Draconibacterium halophilum: one gene and its partner. The main gene of each other region encodes a partner of the protein of the gene in region 2 in a complex. Links are inferred from orthologs where the notes say so. Each region holds a gene or a part of one and is shown on either strand. Other genes may lie near its edges.

What was found.
Region 1: the proteins of mnmG (region 2) and mnmE are in contact, whole or in part, in a solved structure (PDB 9HIP), measured with the Escherichia coli proteins. The link is inferred for Draconibacterium halophilum from one-to-one orthologs.

The regions. Positions count from the first base shown.
Region 1 is NZ_CP048409.1:2,800,363-2,803,611, forward strand. Bases 183-3,096 are described here. They hold mnmE (tRNA uridine-5-carboxymethylaminomethyl(34) synthesis GTPase MnmE), read right to left. Parts: upstream 2,382-3,096; coding sequence 984-2,381; downstream 183-983. Other genes in these bases: G0Q07_RS11185 (Gfo/Idh/MocA family protein), read left to right, coding at 183-894; glf (UDP-galactopyranose mutase), read left to right, coding at 2,529-3,096. Also shown: more of G0Q07_RS11185, read left to right, coding at 1-182; more of glf, read left to right, coding at 3,097-3,249. UniProt on the Escherichia coli protein: Exhibits a very high intrinsic GTPase hydrolysis rate. Involved in the addition of a carboxymethylaminomethyl (cmnm) group at the wobble position (U34) of certain tRNAs, forming tRNA-cmnm(5)s(2)U34.
Region 2 is NZ_CP048409.1:463,203-466,530, forward strand. What follows is about bases 1-2,993. They hold mnmG (tRNA uridine-5-carboxymethylaminomethyl(34) synthesis enzyme MnmG), read left to right. Parts: upstream 1-553; coding sequence 554-2,434; downstream 2,435-2,993. Other genes in these bases: G0Q07_RS01765 (ATP-binding protein), read left to right, coding at 1-27; ybeY (rRNA maturation RNase YbeY), read left to right, coding at 120-557; G0Q07_RS01780 (adenine phosphoribosyltransferase), read left to right, coding at 2,462-2,983; uvrC (excinuclease ABC subunit UvrC), read left to right, coding at 2,984-2,993. Outside these bases: more of uvrC, read left to right, coding at 2,994-3,328. UniProt on the Escherichia coli protein: NAD-binding protein involved in the addition of a carboxymethylaminomethyl (cmnm) group at the wobble position (U34) of certain tRNAs, forming tRNA-cmnm(5)s(2)U34.

The DNA of each region.
Region 1 (3,249 bases), 2.3 Mb from region 2 along the record:
CAGGTCATGCAGATTGGAAGTCAGGGTATGTCGTCGCTGGGCAACGAAAAGGCGAAGCAATTGTATGAAGATGGCGCTATTGGCGAAATTGTAATGCTCGACATGTTTAACGACCGTTATTCGGCAGAAGGTGCCTGGCAATATCCGATACCGCCGGATGCCAATCCCGATACGGTGGATTTTGATACTTTCTTAGGACGGGCACCCGAAGTACCTTTTGAACTTAAACGTTTTTTCCGCTGGAGAAATTACAAGGATTATGGCACCGGAGTAGCCGGCGACTTATTTGTACATGCATTTTCTACCTTGCATCATGTAATCAGTTCAAATGGTCCGGATCGGGCTCAGGCAACTGGTGGTTTGCGCTATTGGGACGATGGGAGAGACGTTCCTGATGTGTCGATAACACTTTACGATTTCCCGCAAACGAATACACATGCTGCGTTTAATGCTGCTTTTCGCGTAAATTTCATCGCCGGAGGTGGAGGTGGAGGTGGTTTCAGACTTGTGGGTACTGAAGGCGAAATGGAAATCGGATCAAATAGTGTAAAACTAATCCGATCGAAACTAAACATGAAGCCTCAGAGTTATTCACTGATCGCTTACACCGAGGAAATGCAGAAGAAAATAAAGGAAGAGTACGATATGAAATATCTCAACGAAAGAAAAGCAGATCTGGAGGTTGGAGAAACCACTTATGAGGCTCCGGGAGATTACAAAGGTGCTCATTACGATCATTTTTATCATTTCTTCCAGGGCGTTCGCGGACAACAGAAAATCATCGAAGATCCGGTCTACGGATTACGTGCAGCCGGTGCAGCTCTTCTGGCCAACGAAAGCTATTATAAGGCAAAACCGGTACTTTGGAATCCGGATACAATGAAGTTGAGATAATAAATCCTGATGAATGCTGGCTTGCCAAAGAAAAGTGCATTTCGTAAAAGAGATGCACTTTCTTTATATCGTTGAGTTATTCTTATCATTTACTTTCCGATACAGAAATTCTTAAAAATATGCCCCAAAACCTCCTCTGTGCCAACTTCTCCGGTAATTTCTGCCAGATAATGTAAACATTCGCGAATGTCCTGCGCAAGAAAATCGCCGGTAATTTGCATATCGAGACCATTTAGTACACGTAAAATGGCTTCATGTGCATTTTTTAAGATTTCGTAATGACGTGCATTGGTAACAATTACATCCTGTTGCTCAGCCTCCTCCAGGTTTATGGAATGACTCATATAATCGATCAACTCCTGCAGGTTTTCTTTTTGTTTAGCCGCAATGAACACCGCTTTTTCATTATCAGTAAGTTCCATTACTTCTATCTGCTGAATGGTATCACGCAACCCGGAATCGATTTTATTGGCAACAATAATCAGTGTCTGATGTGGAGCAATGCGTTCGCGTATCTTCTGAATACGGCTTTCAACAAGTGGGAAGGAGTTGTGGGTGTCAACCACCAGTAAAACAACAGTTGCCTGCTCCAGCTTGCTGTAACTTCGCTCAATACCCAGGTTTTCAATCTGGTCTTCAGTTTCACGAATACCGGCAGTATCAAAAAAACGGAAGGCTGTACCATGAATATTTACCACGTCTTCAATTACGTCGCGAGTTGTGCCATGAATTTCTGAAACAATAGCCCGATCTTCATTCAGCAGGGCATTTAAGAGGGTTGATTTTCCGACATTGGTTTCACCAATAATGGCCACCGGAATACCATTTTTTATGGCGTTTCCCAGTTGAAACGAATCTTTCAATTTCCGCAACAACTCCTCAATTTCTTCGGTTAATATGCGTAAGGCCGAACGGTCGGCAAATTCCACATCTTCTTCGCCAAAATCCAGTTCTAACTCTACCATTGCAGTAAAATGCAAAAGCTGATCGCGCAACGCACTGATCTCTTTCGAAAATCCACCACGCATTTGGTTTAACGCCAGTTTCTGAGCCGCAGCATTCGATGATGCAATTACATCGGCAACGGCTTCGGCCTGCGAAAGATCCATTTTGCCGTTTAAAAAGGCACGTTGCGTAAATTCTCCCGGCAAAGCCAAACGGGCGCCATTTTCTACCAACACATTTAAAATCTGTTGCTGAATATAAACCGAACCATGGCACGAGATTTCAACAATATTTTCGCCGGTAAACGAATGTGGCGCACGAAACAAAGCAATAACCACCTCGTCGATGGTTTCATCGTTAGAAACAATTTTTCCAAAATGGAGGGTATTTGCTGCCTGATCGGCAAGCAATTTACCGGTTTTGGGACTTTCGTAAACTTTATCGCATATTGCAATCGCATCGCTTCCTGAAAGACGAATAACGGCAATCGCTCCAACTCCTGGAGAGGTTGAAATGGCACATATTGTTGACTGATCGAGCATGATTTTATTCAAAAAAATATTGCCACAAATATATAGATAATAAAACAGCGACGTATCGTGACAGATATTTGTTGGCAAAATTTTGCCAGTGGCTCTAGGCATTTCCTGCCGCATTTACTACATTTGAAACTTCAAAACAGAATTGAAATGCCTAAAAACACTTACGATTTCCTTATTGTTGGAGCGGGATTATTTGGTTCGGTGTTTGCCGCAGAGATGAAAAAAAGAGGCAAAAAATGCCTGGTAATTGACAAACGAAAACACGTAGCGGGAAACATCTATACTGAAAAACGAGAAGACATAAATGTTCATGTTTATGGAGCACATATTTTTCATACCAGTAATAAACGGGTCTGGGATTATGTAAATAACTTAGTGGAGTTTAATCGGTACACAAATTCTCCTGTTGCGAATTATAAAGGCCGGCTTTATAGCCTCCCCTTTAACATGAATACTTTTTACCAATTATGGGGAGTAACTACACCCGAACAGGCCAAGCAAAAAGTTGAAGAACAGCGTGAGGCCTATAAACATATCATAAATCCAAAAAACCTTGAGGAACAGGCTTTGGTTTTGGGAGGTAAAGACATTTATGAGAAATTGATAAAGGGCTACACTGAAAAGCAGTGGGGCAGACCAGCAACACAAATTCCTGCTTTTATTATCCGTAGACTACCTTTCCGTTTTACTTTTGATAATAACTACTTCAACGACTTGTACCAGGGAATTCCAATAGGTGGTTATACTAAATTGGTGGAAAAGTTATTGGAAGGAGTGGAAGTGAGAACAGAAGTTGATTTTTTTAAAGATAGAAAGAGTCTGGATTCGTTAGCCGATAACATCGTATTTACCGGAAAGATTGATGAGT
Region 2 (3,328 bases):
TTAAGTTTCGAAATTAGCTGTGATTGAAACGACTATTAAATATTTTTCTCAATTTTGCACATCATTAAAAAATACGGGAGTTAAATGTTACAAAACAGGACACTCTCAATTCTAATACGATGAAATCAATAGAATTTTATTTTGAAGATATTGAGCCAGTATCATTCCATGAACACTTTTTAAAAGAACAGGTTGAATCACTTATAATAAACGAAACATATAAGGTAGGAGAGCTAACAATTGTGTTTTGCTCCGATAAGTTTTTATTGGAGATGAATAAACAATATCTCGATCATGATTATTATACAGATATAATAACTTTTGATTACGTGGAGAAAAATGTAATTTCGGGCGATTTATTTATAAGTATAGACAGGGTGAATGAAAATGCAGAATACTATAAAATAGCGCAACTTAAAGAGTTGTATCGTGTTGTATTACATGGAGTTCTGCATTTAGTAGGGTACAAAGATAAAACGGATGATGAACAAGAGGAGATGACCAAAATGGAAGAGTTTTATCTTTCAAAAATTGATTTTAAAGAACTGAAGGTATGATGGAGAAATATGATGTAATTGTTGTTGGGGGAGGACATGCCGGATGCGAAGCAGCAACTGCAGCTGCAAACCTAGGATCAAAGACATTACTTATTACAATGGATATGACCAAGTATGGTCAGATGTCGTGTAATCCTGCTATGGGTGGAATTGCAAAGGGACAAATCGTACGCGAAATTGATGCATTGGGTGGTTATTCAGGTATTTTGGCCGATAAAACCACTATCCAGTTTCGAATGCTAAATAAGTCGAAGGGTCCTGCTATGTGGAGTCCACGCGCCCAAAACGACCGATTCAGGTTTGTTGAAGAATGGAGAAGTATTCTGGAAAATACCAACAATCTTGATTTATGGCAAGATGCGGTTATTCAATTGATAATAAAAGATAATAAGGTTAAAGGCGTTAAAACGAAAATAGGCATCGAATTTGAATCGAATACGGTTATATTGACAAATGGAACCTTTTTAAACGGTTTAATGCATATAGGGCAGGAAAAGCTTGCCGGAGGACGTATTGGAGAGGCGGCTTCATATAATATTTCTGAACAGTTGTTGGAGGCAGGTTTTACAACCGGAAGAATGAAAACCGGAACACCTGTACGTATTGATGGAAGAACCATTGATTTTTCAAAACTAACGGAACAAAAGGGCGATACAGAACATTATAAATTCTCGTATTTACCCGGTACAGAAACTCGGTTGAAACAGCGTTCCTGCTGGATTACACATACAAACTCAGAAGTACATAGCGAATTGCAAAAAGGTTTTGAACAGTCACCAATGTTCGATGGTACCATAGAAAGTACCGGGCCACGCTATTGTCCGAGTATCGAATCGAAATTGGTAACTTTTGCTGAAAAAGAAAAGCATCAGTTGTTTTTGGAACCGGAAGGTGAAAATACCATTGAATATTATCTTAATGGGTTTTCATCGTCATTACCATGGCAGATTCAGTTACAGGGATTACACAAAATTGCTGGACTGGAGAAGGCAAAAATATTTCGGCCGGGTTATGCAATTGAATATGATTATTTTGATCCGACGCAGTTAAATCATACCCTTGAAACAAAACTCATTGGTAATTTATTTTTCGCCGGCCAGATAAATGGAACAACCGGATATGAAGAAGCAGGTGCACAAGGAATAGTTGCCGGAATTAATGCGCATTTAAAAAGTGAAGGAAATAACGATACTTTTATTTTAAAACGGAACGAGGCTTATATTGGAGTTCTGATTGATGATCTTGTAACAAAAGGAGTGGACGAACCATACCGGATGTTTACAAGTAGGGCAGAATTTAGAATTCTGTTGAGACAAGACAATGCAGACATCCGTTTAACCGAAAAATCCCATAAATTGGGTCTTGCTTCGCTGGAACGTGTAAAATTACTGAAACAAAAAACGGGGCTAATTCATGAAATTATTGAATTCGGTAAAAACTTTTCAGTTAAGCCACGCTTTGTAAATCAGTTACTTACCGATAAAGGAACAACAGAATTAAAGCAAGGAGTAAAATTATACGACCTTATTTTGCGTCCTCAGATTTCAATATTTGATTTGATTGAAGTGATTACCCCGTTTAAAACGTTTCTCGAAAAGGTTCCTGTGGATAGAAAAATAGAAATTATTGAAGGAGCCGAAATTGTTATCAAATATGAAGGATATATTTCAAGAGAAAAATTATTGGCTGAAAAGTTAGATAAATTTGAAAATATAAATATTGAGGATAAGTTTAATTATAACGAATTGAAATCGATTTCTACTGAAGCACGTCAAAAGTTGGAAAAAATCAATCCAAAAACAATAGGACAGGCAAAACGAATTTCTGGCGTATCGCCATCCGATATAAACGTATTACTGGTGCTTTTAGGACGTTAGTGTTTCACGTGGAACAATTTTATAAAAATGAATTTAAAAAAAGAAATACGCGAAATTCCGGATTACCCAAAAGTTGGAATAAGCTTTAAAGATGTTACTTCGCTTTTTAAGAATAAAGAAGCATTACAGTTTGTTACTAATTCTATAGTGGATAATTTTAAAGAGAAGGGAATTACAAAGGTGGTGGGTCTTGAAGCAAGAGGCTTTGTTTTTGGTGGAGCAATTGCAAATAAGCTCGATGCCGGTTTTATTCCAATCAGGAAAAAAGGAAAATTGCCAGGTGCAGTTATAAGTGAGTCATATGAACTGGAGTATGGTATGGACAGCGTGGAAATGCATAGTGATGCGCTTGAGAAAGACGATGTAATATTGATTCATGATGATTTGTTGGCTACGGGAGGAACTGCTGTTGCTGCTCTTAACCTGGCAAAAAAATGTGGTGTTAAAACAATTTATTTCAGTTTTATTTGTGATCTCGAATTTATTGATACGCCAAACAAAACGATATTAAAAGAATACGAAACTCAGGTATTAGTAAAATATCAGTAATTGAAATACAAAACGGTAAATAAAAACATTGATCACTTAAAAACGCTTATTTCGGTGTTGCCGAATAAGCCCGGTATTTATCAGTATTTTGATCAGTCGAATACAATAATTTATATCGGAAAAGCAAAAAACCTGCGAAAGCGGGTTTCTTCGTATTTCACAAAAAATCACGATCACCGGAAAACAGCTTTATTGGTGCGGAACATTGCCGATATAAAGCACATGGTAGTTGAGAGTGAACAGGATGCTTTGTTGTTGGAAAATAACCTGATTAAAAAGTATCAGCCCCGCTATAATATTCGATTAAAGGATGACAAAAGCTATCCGTGGATATGTATAAAAAAC